3 regions of the Mesorhizobium sp. B1-1-6 genome follow, and region 1 is predicted to be linked to each of the others. Evidence: riboswitches for the same ligand, from Rfam matches in the RefSeq annotation. Region 1 holds a riboswitch; each other region holds the start of a gene.

Evidence for each region. Region 1 has a riboswitch for cobalamin ahead of FJ979_RS22610 (ABC transporter ATP-binding protein). Riboswitches for the same ligand answer to the same signal wherever they lie in the genome.
Region 2: another riboswitch for cobalamin. It lies ahead of FJ979_RS01720 (DUF1636 family protein); the one in region 1 lies ahead of FJ979_RS22610 (ABC transporter ATP-binding protein).
Region 3: another riboswitch for cobalamin. It lies ahead of FJ979_RS01550 (CbtB-domain containing protein); the one in region 1 lies ahead of FJ979_RS22610 (ABC transporter ATP-binding protein).

Annotation. Positions count from the first base shown of each region.
Region 1 is NZ_VFWR01000011.1:225,701-230,858, forward strand. Features, by position in the region: gene FJ979_RS22600 (iron ABC transporter permease) at 1-806, opposite strand, end outside; gene FJ979_RS22605 (ABC transporter substrate-binding protein) at 815-1,762, opposite strand; gene FJ979_RS22610 (ABC transporter ATP-binding protein) at 1,808-2,596, opposite strand; cobalamin riboswitch at 2,853-3,062, opposite strand; gene FJ979_RS22615 (LacI family DNA-binding transcriptional regulator) at 3,125-4,150, opposite strand; gene FJ979_RS22620 (Gfo/Idh/MocA family oxidoreductase) at 4,332-5,158, shown strand, end outside.
Region 2 is NZ_VFWR01000001.1:356,614-361,771, forward strand. Features, by position in the region: gene FJ979_RS01705 (NADH-quinone oxidoreductase subunit B) at 1-382, opposite strand, end outside; gene FJ979_RS01710 (NADH-quinone oxidoreductase subunit A) at 373-738, opposite strand; gene FJ979_RS01715 (winged helix-turn-helix domain-containing protein) at 1,072-2,271, shown strand; cobalamin riboswitch at 2,301-2,505, shown strand; gene FJ979_RS01720 (DUF1636 family protein) at 2,543-2,989, shown strand; gene cobW (cobalamin biosynthesis protein CobW) at 2,992-4,044, shown strand; gene FJ979_RS01730 (cobaltochelatase subunit CobN) at 4,061-5,158, shown strand, end outside.
Region 3 is NZ_VFWR01000001.1:322,003-327,160, forward strand. Features, by position in the region: gene cobO (cob(I)yrinic acid a,c-diamide adenosyltransferase) at 160-774, opposite strand; gene cobU (bifunctional adenosylcobinamide kinase/adenosylcobinamide-phosphate guanylyltransferase) at 776-1,291, opposite strand; gene FJ979_RS01545 (CbtA family protein) at 1,284-2,081, opposite strand; gene FJ979_RS01550 (CbtB-domain containing protein) at 2,097-2,276, opposite strand; cobalamin riboswitch at 2,312-2,508, opposite strand; gene FJ979_RS01555 (aromatic ring-hydroxylating dioxygenase subunit alpha) at 2,649-3,818, shown strand; gene FJ979_RS01560 (MFS transporter) at 3,822-5,021, opposite strand.

The DNA of each region.
Region 1 (5,158 bases):
ACGAAGCCGATGACGCCGGCGACCGAAACCAGGATCGCGGTCGAAAACGCGGCGACCAGAAACGTCGCCCGTCGCATTCGCGCCACCGGCACGCCAAGACTTTCGGCGGCATTTTCGCCGGCCAGGAAAGCGTCCAGCCGGCGATGATTCCACAGCCCGTACGCCGCAATCGTGCCGGCCCCAAGCGCACCCAGCCAGATATTGTCCCACCGCGCCAGGCCGAGCCCGCCCATCGTCCAGAACAGCACCGAATGGGCGGCGCGCTGGTCACCGGCAAAGACCAGGTAATTGGTCGGTGCGGTGAACATGAAGGAGACCGCAAGTCCGGCGAGGATCAGCCGTTCGGGGCCTTGTCCCCTCACCCGCGCAACCAGCAAAAGCACAACGCAAGCCGCCAGAATACCGCCGGTGAACGCGGCGATCGGTAGCGTCCAGATCCCGAAACTGTCGCCGAAGACGGTGATGACGGAGACAGCGCCGGCGGCGGCTCCCGACGAGAGACCGAACAGGAACGGATCGGCAAGATCGTTGCGCGTCACTGTCTGCAACAGCGCGCCGACCACGCCCAGGCCGCCGCCGAGACAGATGGCCAGGATGGTGCGCGGCAATCTGAGGTCGACGACGATCCTGCCGACCGGGCCGGACACGTCATGCCCCTTCAATCCGATCGCATGGCCAAGTGCTGCAACGACGTCGCCCAGCGGGATCATCGTCGAACCATAGGCGATCGATAGCAGCGCGAGCGCGGCCATAGCCAACGCGGCCGCCATCATGGCCAATACGAATGCCTTGTGCCGCAAAGTCATCTTCCCGGTTAAAATGCTTCCGGATGCATCGCCCTGGCGATCTTGCCGATCGCTTCGATGTTGGCCGGTCCGGGTGTCAGTTCGGCATAGCGAAGCGCCACGAAGCGTTCGTTCTTGACCGCGTCTGTCTCCTTCATTGCCGGATGCGCTTTCAGGAAATCGAGCAGCTTCCGGTAGCCGCCGCCATCCTGATAGTCGAGCAGGATGAGGAATTGCGGATTGCGCGAGGCCACCGTCTCCCAATCCGTGTTGCCCCAGCTGGTGTCCATGTCGGCCATGATGTTGTCGCCGCCTGCCGCGGAAATCATGGCGTTGGGAATGGCGAACTTGCCTGATGTGAACGGCTTGTCCTCGCCGGAATCATAGAGGAAGACGCGCGTTCCCCTGCGGTCGCCGACCTTGGCCGTGATTTCGGCGAGCTGCGCCTTCCAGCCGGAGACGAGCTTATCCGCTTCGGCCTCCTTGCCGAAGATCTTGCCCAGCTTCTCGACATCGCCATAGAGCAGGTCCATCGAAGCGGCAGGCCGGTTCTTGTCGAGATGGACGCAGCTTTCCGTCAGCACCAGGGTCTTGATGCCGTGTGGCGCCAGCGTATCGGGCGTCACCTCGCCGCCCGGCTTCATGCCGTAATACCAGCCGGCGAAGAAGAAGTCGGGCTCGACAGCGACCAGGTTTTCCAGCGTCGGATATTTGGGCGCCAGTTCGGGGATCGAGCTCTGTTCGGCCTTGAATTCGGGAGTGACCTTGTACCATCCAGTGATGCCGGTCAGGCCGACGATCGACGGCTGCAGCTTCAGTGCGAAGGCCATCTCGGCCATGTTGAGATCGTGAATGACGGCGCGCTTTGGAGGTGCGTCGAAGGTCAGCGGCTTGCCGCAGCTGTCGACCGTCACCGGAAAGGCGAAGGCCGTAGAGCCGAGCAGGGAGAAGGCAAGAGACATGGCAAGGCGTTTCACGGATGTTGCTCCTTGTTGAACAGGATCTGCCGGAAATGGCTTCGATCACGAAGATGGCGCGGCACGGTTCGGAACCTCGAACACCGTCAGCTCGCGGTCCTCCGTCGGGTGGCGCAACCTAAAGACGTCGATACCGAAGATCTCGCGGATCAGCTGCTGGGTGAGTGCTTCCCGTGGCGGCGCCAGCACATGCAACCGGCCATGGCTCATCACCGCGACCCTGGTGGCGAAAGGCGTCACCAGTGCCAGATCGTGCAGCACCGCGATCACGGTCATGCCGAGGCCTGCAACCAGTTCGAGCAACTCGCTGCGCGCCCGCGGGTCGAGATGGTTGGTCGGCTCGTCGAGGAATAGGATCTTCGGCTCCTGCGCGATGGCGCGGGCAAGCTGGGCGCGCTGGCGCTCGCCGCCCGACAGCGAACCGATGGTGCGGCCAAGCAGCGGCAACAGCCCGGTCCGGCGCAGCGCCTCGACGACAATGTCGCGTTCCTCGCTCCTGTGCCTGCGGCCGGTATGCGGAACCCGGCCGAGCTCGACATAATCGATCACCGCCAGCCGTGGATCCGGTTGATCGGTCTGGCCGACGACGGCGATGTGCAGCGCCCGCTCGGCGGTCGAAATCCTGTCCAGCAGGCGCCCGGTGAGCTTCACTTCGCCCGAACTCGGCCGCAGCATGCCCGACAGCATGCGCAGCAATGTCGTCTTGCCGGCGCCGTTGGGACCGATGATGGCGAGACGGTCGCCCGCCGCCACCGAAAGGCTGACCGGATACACCAGATGCAGGCCATCCGCCGCTGCGGCCAGGTCGCGGGCATCGAGAAGCGGCGCGGTCATGGGCAATTCCTTGCAGGGCCTGCCGGAATACGGGCCAGCGTCTTGCCTGCCAATCCTGCCGGACGCTGGCCTGAATTCACCTCGGTGGCGATATCGCGGCAAAGCGTGCACACGATGATGCGATGCATGGGAATGCAGTGAATGCGATCGATGGAACCGTCCAACTTCCGTCACTTTCAAAAATGGCGACGGAAGGAAGCTGGCTTGAACCGGTCGACAAGACCGAACCCCGCGTCTCCTCCCGGCACACCCCGTCCGGTCAACTCATGCAGATGGCAGGTCTCCTGGCTCGCGGGTCGTTGCGCCATCCTGCCTTCCCAGCCTTGCCGGCCAGTGGCTTCTCGGATTTTGCTCGCCGCTTACAGTTGCGGGGGCAGCCATGGCTTCGACCCGAAAATCGGGCCTCACCATGTTCCCTTTTCACCCCTCGCCTTGCGGCGCGGGGACCATCACGAGTCGCAGCCTAGGATGCAGGCAGCGTCGAGGCAAGGTCGATGCATGTTCTGTTATAACGATACAAACGTGTGGTCAATCACTATCGCGCGCCACCAGTTCCAGCGGCCAGACCTCGCGAATGATCTCTGGCCCTTTCGCGCCGGCGAAAGCCGGGAGCGAGGCGAGCAGGATTTCGCCGAGCCGCCGCCCCATCGGGTCAAGGCTCGGACGAAAGCCGGTCAGCGCCGGCGAGAAATAACGGCAGAGCGGCGTGTCGACGATGACGATCACCGCGACATCCTGCCCGGGCTTGATCCCCATTTCGGCGAGCGCTTTGCAGCCGCCGAGCGCCATCGAGTCGTTGTTGAAGATAATCGCGGTCGGCGGATCCTTCGACCGCATGACTTGCGGTGTCACCGCGTAGCCACCGGCTTCGTTGATAAAACCGTCCACAATCAGGCCGGGATCGACTTCGATGCCGTGCCGCCGCAGCGCCTTGCAATAACCCTCCAGAAACAGATAACCGAAATTCAGGTCAAGCGACGGCCGGATGGCGGCGATGCGGCGGTGGCCACGCGCAACCAGCCGGTCGACCGCATCGGCGCCCGCCTTCTCGAAATCCAGATCCAGAGAGGGATAGCTGTCGTCGCCGGACCGGCTTCGGCCGAGCGTCGCGAAGGGAAAGCCGGCCTTGCTCAGATAGTCGATGCGATCGTCCTCGCGCCGCGTCCAGGCCAGTACGACGGCATCGGCACGACGCGTCTCGACGACGCGGCGCAGCCGCTCCTGTTGATAATCCGCCGGCGCGCCCATGACGATGATCAGGTCCAGCCCGCACTCGGCCAATGTCGCTTGCAGTCCGGTGAGGAACGGAATGAAGAACGGCTCGCCATACTGCTGGTCGCCCGGATGCGGCTGCAGCATGAAAGCCACGGCATGGGTGGTGCCGCGGCGTAGGTTCCTGCCCGAGTGGTTCGGTGAATAATTGAGCTTCCGGGCCGCCTCGAGCACGCGCTGGCGTGTCTCGGCGTTCACGTCGGCGCGCCCGTTAAGCGCGCGCGAGACTGTACCGATCGAAATGTTCAGGTGCCGCGCAAGATCGTGAATGCTGGACGCCAAGACCTCCCCCTCCTGCTTCTGGCTAGCACCAGCCGGTCGTGCGGCCAAGGCGTTTCAGAGCCGACGGTACAAATCCGATTGACAATATATGCCATCGGGTGTGTCATCGTAAACGTTTACGGAAGTCATTTACGGACTGCCGTGGGTGCCAGCCAGGAGGGGTTGGCCGGAGGAGCGCTGGATGATGCACGTCGTCCTGGTCGGGTGCGGAGCCATGAGCAAAACCTGGCTCGAGGCCATCAGCCAATCCCCTGCCGTCAAGATCGTCGGTCTCGTCGACCTCGACGCCGACAGGGCGCGCCAGCGGGCACGCGAATACGACCTCGCCGGGGTCGCGATCGGGACCGATCTCGACGTCGTTCTCTCCCAGACCAGACCCGATGCGGTGTTCGACGTGGTCGTGCCTGCCGCCCGTCGCGCCGTGGCGAATTCGGCCTTTGCCCATGGCTGTCATCTGTTGACGGAAAAGCCGCTGGCCGACAGCCCGGACAATGCGCGCGCCATCATCGACGATGCGCGGCGCGCGCGACGCGTCCATGCCGTGGTGCAGAACCGCCGCTACGTCGCCAACGTCCGGCGCATCCGGCGCTTCCTCGGCTCCGGCGCCATCGGCGCTGCGACCAGCATCCATGCCGATTTTTTCATTGCGCCGCATTTCGGCGGTTTCCGCGAAGGCATGCGCCATGTGCTGCTGCTCGACATGGCGATCCATACATTCGACGCCGCCCGCTACATGGTCGATGGCGAGCCGACCGAAGTGTATTGCCGAGAATGGGAGCCGGCCAATTCCTGGTACCGGCAGGGATCGTCGGCAAGCGCCACCTTCGAGCTCGGCCAGGGCAAGATGTTCACCTATCGCGGCAGTTGGTGCGCCGACGGTTTCCGCACCAGTTGGGAAGGCAGTTGGCGCATCGTCGGCGAACGCGGCAGCCTGACCTGGGATGGTCATGACGAGTTGAAGGCCGAAGCCGTGCTGCCGGAACGCGAAGGCCTGCTCGACAAGGTCGT
Region 2 (5,158 bases), on a different contig from region 1:
GCTCCGGCATCTGGTCGTACACCTTGCGCAGCGCCGGGGCCATCTTGTTGGTCAGCGTGCCGGCAACGATCATGATGTCGGACTGGCGCGGAGACGCGCGAGGAGCAACACCGAACCGCTCCGAATCGTAACGCGGCATCGAGGTGTGGATCATCTCGACGGCGCAGCAGGCGAGGCCGAAGGTCATGAACATCAGCGAGCCGCTGCGCGCCCAGGTGATCAGCGCCTCGGTCGAGGTGACGAGAAAGCCCTTGTCGGCGAGTTCGTTGTTGATTTCGAGGAAGAACGGATCATCGGACCCAACCGGCCTGCCGGTATTGGGATCGATCAGACCCTTGGGCTTCGGCGCGACGAGCGTGCCGGAACTGTCGCTCAATCCCATTCGAGCGCTCCTTTTTTCCATTCATAGGCAAAGCCGATGGTCAGCACCGCCAAAAACACCATCATCGACCAGAAACCGAGCATGCCGATTTTCGAGAACGACACCGCCCACGGAAACAGGAAGGCCACTTCCAGGTCGAAGATGATGAACAGGATCGACACCAGGTAGAAGCGGATGTCGAACTTCATACGGGCGTCATCGAACGAGTTGAACCCGCATTCGTAGGCGGAAAGCTTTTCCGGGTCGGGATTGCGGTAGGCCACCAGGAACGGCGCCACGATAAGCGCGACGCCGACAGCCGCCGCCACTGCGATAAACAGGACGATGGGCAGGTACGAACTGAGAAGTGCGTTCATGCTGCGGCTTTCCGTTGGCGCCAATCCATTTTGATTACAGCACCAGACCCCATTTCGGAAGCGTGACAGTTTAACCGCTGAACCGTTTTAAGGGGCCTTTGCTGCAACGCGGCGAGGGTTAGCGCAGCGCTTCCGGCGAAGCAAGTCAAACCTTGTTCAAAACACTGGCCTGGACGGCATAAGGGAAGAAACTGGTCCGATCCGCTCCTGTCTGATTTCCTTCGCTTTTTACTCCACTTTTCTCTCCTGACAGAGTTGCCGCCAAAACCCTGCTAGCATGGCCGGAATCAACTGTCCGAACGACGCTCAACAAGCCATCAGAGTCGCATCCGAATGAAGGAAAAGATCTCGCTTGCCACGGCCCGGCGCATCGCGCTCGCCGCCCAAGGGTTCACTGATCCCCGCCCCGCCGGCACGCCCGACCGACGCCACTTCGCCCGCGTGCTCTCGCGCACCGGCCTGCTGCAGATCGATTCCGTCAGCGCGGTGGTGCGCGCTCACTACATGCCGCTCTACTCGCGCCTTGGCCCCTACCCGTTCGCCTTGCTCGACAACGCCGCCGTCACGCGCAAGCGCACGGTTTTCGAATACTGGGCGCACGAGGCTTCCTTCCTGCCGGTCGAGACCTATCCCCTGATGCGTTGGCGCATGCAGCGCGCCGAGCGTGGCGATGAAATGTATCTGGGTCTCGCCAAATGGGGCCGCGAGCACGCCGCCTATATCGAAGAGATCTACCGCGAGGTCGCGGAGCGCGGCCCGATCGCCGCCTCCGCGCTCGAAGGCCAGAAAGGGTCCGGCGGCTGGTGGGGCTGGAGCCACGCCAAGCATGCCTTCGAATGGCTGTTCTGGGCAGGACGCATCACCACCGCGCACCGCCGTGGCTTCGAACGCTTCTACGATCTGCCCGAGCGCGTGCTGCCGCAGGCGATCCTCGATCTGCCGGTGCCGTCAGCCGAGGACGCGCATCGGGAATTGCTGCGGATATCCGCCCGCGCTCATGGCGTCGCGACAGCAAGCGACCTGCGCGACTATTTCCGCCTGTCGCCGGCCGACATGAAGGGCCGGCTGGAGGAGCTGGTTGAAACAGGCGAGCTGGTGCCGGTGCGTGTCGAGGGCTGGAACAAACCGGCTTACCTCCATAAGGAGGCTCGTATTCCACGAAAAATCGAGGCCCGCGCCTTGCTGGCGCCGTTCGATCCGGTCGTTTTCGAGCGCTCGCGCACGGAGCGGCTGTTCGATTTCCACTACCGCATAGAAATCTACACCCCTGCCGAAAAACGGCAATACGGCTATTACGTCCTGCCGTTCCTGCTCGGCGACAGGATCGTGGCGCGCGTCGACCTCAAGGCCGACCGGCCGGCCAGCGTGCTACGCGTCCACGCGGCCTATGCCGAGCCCGGCGCGCCGCCTGAAACCGCCGCGCAACTCTTCCAGGAATTGACGCAGATGCAGGGCTGGCTCGGCCTCGAACGGATCGAGGTTACGCCCGCCGGCGACCTTGGGCAGCCGCTCGCCGACATTGCCGTGTCGTAGACGCGCGTTGACACCGCCGCCTGCAAGAGCCTAAATCCATTCCAGACGGTCTCCTCTCGGCAAAGGGAGGAGCCAAGAGGGAATGCGGTGCGAAATCTCGATTTCAAATCCGCGGCTGTCCCCGCAACTGTAAGCGACGAGCCAAGGCCGAAAACCACTGGGACGGTCCCGGGAAGGCGGCACGAAGGCGATGACCCGCGAGCCAGGAGACCTGCCGTCTGAGACATAAGAATCCGATCGCCCGGCGGGTTTTCCGGGCAAGGAGCCCAATTTGGAACGCGACAGCAGTTTCCCGGCTGAAACAGCGGACATTTTGTCTGGCGATAGCGACTTGTCTGGCGATAGCGACGCCTTGGCCGGCGTCACTGTCATCATCTGCGCTTCCTGCCGCGACGAGACCGGTTCCGATGCCCATCCCCGCGCCGGCGAAGTTTTGGCTCAAGATACGCGCCAAGCCGCAACGGCCGACAATGTCCGTGTCCGCACCGTCGAATGCCTCGGCAACTGCAAGCGCCGTCTCAGTGCCGCGATTCTTCGCGACGGCTGCTGGAGTTATGTCTTCGGCGACCTGAACATCGCCAGCGGCGCCGATCTCGTCACCGGCGCGAAACTCTTCGCCGCTTCGACCAACGGCCTCATTCCGTGGCGTGGTCGCCCGGATTCCCTCAAGCGCGGCCTCGTCGCCCGCATTCCTCCCCTCGACATGCTGAAGGACTGATCATGACCGCCGCAGTTTCCGCCGCCACTCTCTCCCGCGTCCCCTGTACCGTGGTCACCGGCTTCCTGGGTGCCGGCAAGACCACGCTGGTCCGCCATCTCCTGGAGAACGCGGGCGGCAAGCGGATCGCCATCATCGTCAACGAATTCGGCGACATCGGAATCGACGGCGAGATCCTCAAGGGCTGCGGCATCGACACCTGCCCGGAGGAAAACATCGTCGAACTGGCCAATGGCTGCATCTGCTGCACCGTCGCCGACGATTTCGTCCCGGCGCTCGACCAGATCCTGTCGCTGACGCCGAAGGTCGACCACATCCTGATCGAGACCTCAGGCTTGGCTCTGCCCAAGCCGCTGGTCCAGGCCTTCCAGTGGCCGACAGTGAAGAGCCGGGTGACAGTCGACGGCGTAATCGCCGTGGTCGACGGTCCGGCATTGGCCGAGGGGCGCGTCGCCAACGACATGGACGCCCTGCAGGCGCAACGCGCGCAGGACCAGACACTGGACCACGACGACCCCGTCGAGGAGGTGTTCGAGGACCAGATCGCCTGCGCCGACCTCATCATCCTGTCGAAGAGCGACCTGATGGATGCCGCAGGTTCGGCTCGCGCCAACGCCATCATTGGCGAACACTCCGCCCGCGCCGTGAAGGTCGTGCCGACGGCTCATGGCAAGGTCGATCCGTCCGTGCTGCTCGGGCTAGGCCTCGCCGTCGAGGACGACATCGAGAACCGCAAGTCCCATCATGACGGCGCCTTCGACCACGAGCACGACGACTTCGATACGTTCATCGTCGACATCCCCTCGATCGCCAACCCGGACGACCTGGCAAAGCGCGTCGCGACCGCCGCCGAACAGGAGAACGTGCTGCGGGTGAAAGGCTTCGTCGAGGTCGGCGGCAAGCCGATGCGGCTGTTGCTGCAGGCGGTCGGTCCGCGCGTCAATCATTATTATGACCGCGCCTGGACGGCTGACGACGACCGCCGCTCGCGCCTGGTCGTCATCGGCCTCAAGGGGCTGAACCGCCCGGCGATCGAGCATATCCTCGCCGGCTGAGGCAACACCGACCGCGATGCACATCCTCACCACCACATCCGCCTCGCTCGACGATCTCGCCGAGCCGGTCGATCTGCGGCAGACGCCGGCGGAAATGGTGGCGCTGTCCTTCACGGACAGCGACCTGGCCGGACTGGCAGCGGCCTGGAAAGGCGACGCCGATCGGCTGCCCACGATGCGGCTGGCCGCGCTGCGCGACCTGCGCCACCCCATGTCCGTCGACCTCTGGATCGACAGCGTCGCCCGTCACGCCAAAGTCATTCTGGTGCGTATTCTCGGCGGTTACGAGTGGTGGCGCTACGGCTGCGACCAGTTGGCCGTGGTTGCCCGTGAGCGTGGCATAAAGCTGGCACTACTTCCCGGTGAAAGCCACGACGAGGATATCAGGCTGATCGAAGCCTCGACGCTGCCGCGCGAGGAACTGGACGGGCTGCTCAATTATTTCCGCCAGGGCGGCCCGGCCAATATGAGCGCGCTGGTGCGCAGGCTGGCGCGGTTGGCGGGGTCTGATGGCGAGATTGCCGAGCCGGTAAGCGTGCCGAAAGCCGGGTTTTATGAGCCGGGGCGCGGAGTCGTGGAGAAGCCGGACTTATCGAATGTTGACGATCCTTCACACCCCCCTCTGTCCGGCAGGACATCTCCTCCGCAAGGGGGGAGATCGGCTGTCATCAAGGCCGGCTCCTCTTCTGTCCCCTTGGACAGGGATTTATCTCGACCATCCGCGATAGGCGAAATCGTCGATGAAAGAGCAATCTCCCCCCTTGCGGGGGAGATGTCCGGTAGGACAGAGGGGGGTGTGACGGAACTCGACGCCGGCAACGTCAACCCACCCGTGATTCCCATCCTCTTCTACCGCTCGATGCTGCTCGCCGCCGATGTCGCGCCCATCGACGCGCTTTTCGAGGCGCTACGGCAGCGCGGCATGCTGCCGGTGCCGATCTTTGTCTCCAGCCTGAAAGACCCGGAATCTCTGGCTTTTGTTGAAACCGCGATTGCCCAGCCCAAGCCCGCCGCCATCATCACCGCGACCGCTTTCGCGTCCGGCGCCGAACCCGGCGTCGAAACCCTGTTCGACCGCGCCGGCGTTCCCGTCTTCCAGGTCATCGTCGCCACC
Region 3 (5,158 bases), on a different contig from region 1:
GCCTGTCTACGGACCGCGCGTTCGATAACCGCCTTCCCCCAATCCGTCGCTGCTTCGCAGCGCCACCTTTCCCCCCTCCGGAGGGAAAGGAAGTGAGCCCCGCTGGGAGCGTTTGGCGACCAGACTTGAATGCTCATCCACAAAAGGGGACAAAAGCTCTCAAAACTCGATCCCTTGTTGCGCCTTCACGCCCGCCGCGAAGTGGTGCTTGGTCAGCCCCATCTCGGTCACCAGATCGGCCGCCTCGACCAGCGCCGGCTTGGCGTTGCGGCCGGTGACGACGACATGCAGGCCCTCGCGGCGCGCTTTCAGCGCGGCAACCACCTTGTCCAGATCGAGATACTCGTAGCGCAGCGCGATGTTGAGTTCGTCGAGCACGACGAGACTGATCGACGGATCGGCCATCAGCTCCAGCGCCTTGGCCCAGGCGGCCTCGGCCGCCGCGATGTCGCGCTTCAGATCCTGCGTCTCCCAGGTGAACCCCTGGCCCATCGCGTGCCAGACGACGCGGTCGCCGAAGGCGGCGAAGGCCTCCTTCTCACCCGTATGCCATTTGCCCTTGATGAACTGGACGACGCCGACGCGCTTGCCGTAGCCCAGCATCCGCAGCGCCAGGCCAAAGGCAGCCGTGGTCTTGCCTTTGCCCGGGCCGGTGTTGACGATCAGCAGCCCCTTTTCGACCGTCTTGCTCGCCACCTCGGCGTCTTGGACCGCCTTGCGCTTGGCCATCTTGGCGCGGTGGCGCTCTTCGTCCTTTTCGTCGATGTCGGTCATGTCACTTCACCTTGAGCGGCAGCCCCGCCACCATCAAAAGCACGGTCTCGGCAATCGCCGCGACCTGCTGGTTGAGCCGGCCGGCGGCGTCGCGGAACCGGCGCCCCAGCGCATTGTCGGGCACGATGCCTTGCCCGACCTCGTTGGATACCACGAACCAGGGTCCGCGCGGCCGCGACAGCATGTCAGCCAGCCGCCGACATTCGGCCTCTACATCATGATCGGCCAGCATGTGATTGGTCAGCCAGAGCGTCAGGCAGTCGACAAGGACCGGCTGGTCCTCCGGTAGGGCCTCGAGTGCACCGACAAGGCCAAGCGGTGCATCGATGGTCGTCCAGCCCTCGCCGCGCCGCGACCGGTGCAACGCGATGCGCTGCCGCATCTCGTCGTCATAGGCTTGCGCCGTGGCGATGTAGGTCCATGGCGAAGGCAAGGCCGTCATCAGCGTTTCGGCGTGCGCGCTCTTGCCGGAGCGCGCACCGCCGATGATGAAGGTCAGTCTTCCGCGATCAGGCAAAGCTGTCGCGCAGGCTCGTCGCGCTGCCGGTGAAGCGTCCGCGCACCACGCCGACGACAGCGCCGAGCACGAGCCAGAACACCAGGTTGGTTACGGTTACCGCCACCACGAACTGATGGTGCAGGCCTTCCGGAATCGGCGTCTCGAAACTGTCCGGCTGCGGCGCGCCGACAATATGCGGCGCGACGATCAACACCACGCCCAGAATCGCCAGCGGCAGTGATTTGCGGAAGGCGATCAGGGCAAGGCCGATCGCCGTCGCCGCCACCGTCGCCGTCCACCAGATCTGGCGTGGCAGAAGCTCGGCGGCAGGCATGGCCGGCAGTTCCGGCGGCAGGTCGAGGCCCGGCGCCAGCGTGAACACGGCAAAGCCGGCCAGTCCCCAGAACACGCCCTGGCGCCAGTTGCCGATGCCGCCGGCGAATTCCGAAACCGCGACCAGGACCAGCGCGAAGCCGATGCCGGTGACGATGTTGGCAAGCACGCTGAAGGCGAAGCGCTCGAAGCCGTCGGCCGGCGCCCAGCCTTCCTCTTCAGCCGGAACAGCTTCAGCGGCTGCCGGCGCGGCGGAGCTCATGGCATTGCCCGCCGGGGCGGCAGAGTTCATGGCGTTGTTGTCGGTCGGGGCCGGTGCGGTATGGTCGTGGTGGTGGCCGCCGCCGGCCTGTTCGTAGACTTCCGCCTTCAGGATCAACGGCACGGTGGCATAGGCCTGCATGCAGGCGAGAACGACACCGGCCACGAGCCCTGCGATCGCCGCGATGAACACGACGTTGCGAAACAGGTTCATGATGTCAAATCCCTATCAGTGGCAGGGAAACGCCATCGAGTGGCGATAGTCGTGGGCGGCATTGTGGACCGCATCGATATGCGAGAACCCGACAAAGCCGACAACGAAAAGGCCGAGCAGCGCCGCGAGCGCAAGCTGCATGAGGCGCGATTGCGAGGAGACGGAGGCGCCGAGAGAGACGGAAGCGGTATTCATGCCTTGTCCTTTCACCCTCCACCCGAGGGCATCGAAGTCAGTTTCCTGTCGCCGGCAGGTCTCCTGGCTCGCGGATCAGCGCCCTTCCCCACCTTCCCGAAGAAAATCTTCAGTGGCATATGGAGAGGACTACCGCACACAGTTGCGGGGGCAGCGACGGCTTTGGGCGACAGGTCAGCCCGCACCGCATTCCCTCTTGGTTCCAAACGGAACCGACGACAGACTGGACTATAGGCAGAATCGGCGCTCGCGGCAAACCAAATTCCGCCAGCAACCATCGCGAATACGCCGTGCTGTCCTGGAACCGCCGATGCCCCAATTGACAATCTTGCCGGCCAGGTGTCGGCTTGCGCGCATCACAGGAAGCCAGCCATGCAGCCCAGCTCGAGCAACCCCGCATCCCACAATGGTTTGACCCGGGCGGAAGCGACGTTGCCGTCGGCGGCCTATTGGGATGCAGGCGCCTATCAACAGGATCTCGACGCCATCTGGTATCGGAGCTGGCTGCTCGTCTGCCGCGAGGCCGAGCTGGCCCACCCCCTGGATTTCCGCACCTTCCGCGTCGGCACACAGGAGATCGTCTTGCTGCGCGACGAAACCGGCGAGTTGCGCGCTTTCCACAACACTTGCCGGCATCGCGGCTCGCAGCTCTGCCAGGTGAGCGAGGGCCGACTGAAGGCGCGACTGATCACCTGCCCTTACCACGCCTGGTCCTATTCGCTTCGCGGCGACCTCGTGCGCGTGCCGTCGAAATCGCTGCCGGACGGCTTCGACAAGGCCGATCATCCGCTTTATGGCGTCGCACTTTCGGTGTGGCGCGGCTTCGTGTTCATCAACCTGCAAAAGGATGCGGCCGGCTCGGCGCAGGCCTCCTTCGACCCCGCCTCCGGCAATCTTGGCAGTTGGCCGCTGGAGGCGCTGGTCACCGGCCATGCGCTGCGCAAGGTGATGAACTGCAATTGGAAGGTCTTTTGGGAGAACTTCAACGAGTGCCTTCATTGTCCTGGCGTCCACAAGGACCTGTCGCGGCTGGTGCCGATCTATGGCCGCGGCCTGATGAGCCGCCACGACGATCCCGAATGGACCCTCCACGCTGACAACGACGCGCCGGAGTTTTCCGGCGGGCTGCGCGCCGGGGCCGAAACATGGTCGCGCGATGGGCGGACGCACGGGCCGGTCTTCGCCGGCCTGACACCGGCTGAGCACGCCGCCGGCCAGACCTACGTCACCAGCCTGCCCTCGATGTTCATCGTCGGTCATGTCGACTATGTCAGAACCGTGCGGCTGGCGCCGCTCGGACCAGAGCAGACCGAATTGACCGCCGAATGGCTGTTCGCGCCCGAGGCGCTCGCCGCGACCGATATCGACAACATCGTCGGATTCGGCACCCAGGTGCTGGAGGAGGATGCCGCGATCTGCGAGGTCAACCAGAAAGGGCTGCGCTCCATGCGCCATAAGGCCGGCGTGCTGATGCCGGAGGAGTACGACCTCCACCGCTTCCACGATTGGGTACGCGAACGACATGCTGCGCTTGCGCCGTAAGCTTCACAGCGACTTCGGCAGATACCGCCAGGTGACATAACCGCAGACCGCCGCAAGCAGGCCGAGCGTGACGAAAACCGAGCCCAGTCCGAAAAAGGCCAGCACCACCGAGTAGACCAGCGGCGGCGTCAGTTCGGAAAAGTCGAGATAAGTGCGGTAGACCGCAGCCATCTGCGCCCGCTCATAAGAGCGGACCGAGCGCATGAAGGCGGTCGAGCCCAGCGCGTCGAGCGCGATGGTGAAGAAGGCGCCGCACAGCAGGAAGGCGCCGGTGACGAGCGGCGCGCTTTCGCCGACGGCACCCGCCGCCAGCAGCACCACCGACATGGCGAAATAGGCAAAAGTCATGGTCCTGCGGCCGCCGAAGCGCTTGCCGGCCTTGCCCCAGAAAATCGCCATGAACAAAAGCGCGTTGCCTGCCGAAACCAGAATGCCGCCGGCAAGTTCGCCCTCACCGGTGATGACCATGAACAGCGGGCCATAGACGAAAAATGTCGTCCAGAAGCAGGAGCGGCCGAAGGCGATCAGCCAGGCCAGCCTCAGCCTCGGCTGCGCGACGAAGCGGCCGATATTGGCTAGCGGGTTGACCGGGCGCGTCTTGCCCGGCCGGATCGAGGGATTGTCGCCGAGCCGGTAGGTCCAGAACAACGCCAGCAGGGCCAAGGCGAATACGGCGACCGCGCCATGCGCGGCATAGATGCCGAAGCGTGTGTAGAGAAAGATGCCGAGCGTCGGCCCACCCGTCCAGGCAAACATCGACCACGCCATGCGCAGCGATTCGGCCTGCATGAAATCGGTCTTGCGGATGTGGTCCATGATGTAGAGGTTGAGCGTGATCGACAGCGCGCTGGCGCCCATGACACGGCACAGCATACCGGCCAATTGCCCGGCGAGCGTATGCGTGACGAAGAACAACGAGCCGATCGCCAGCAGGCAGGCGCCCGCCGTGTAGACCCAGCGCCGTGCGAAGCGCTGGATCAGCATCGGCATGAACAGGGTCACCGACAGGCCGAGCATCGCCACGATGGTGTAGAGGATCGAGACGATCTGCTCGTTGTGGAGGATTTCGTAGGCCTGGATCGGGATGACGCTCGACACCGTGGCGCGAGCGAAGGATTCGACCGCGTAGAGCGAGGCGAAGGTGCGGGCATCCGCGGCCTTGAGGGCCGGTAGCCAGATCGGATGGCGCACATGCGTGGACATTGCTTCCCCAAAGCAGAATCAGCAGCCAATCTGCGGCCATCAGTTCGCGACCGGTAACAGGAAACCGACGTGCCCCGGATAAAAACGAAGCCGGTCAAAGGCTTTCCGGTGCTGGCCTAAAGGGGTGCCTCATGCAG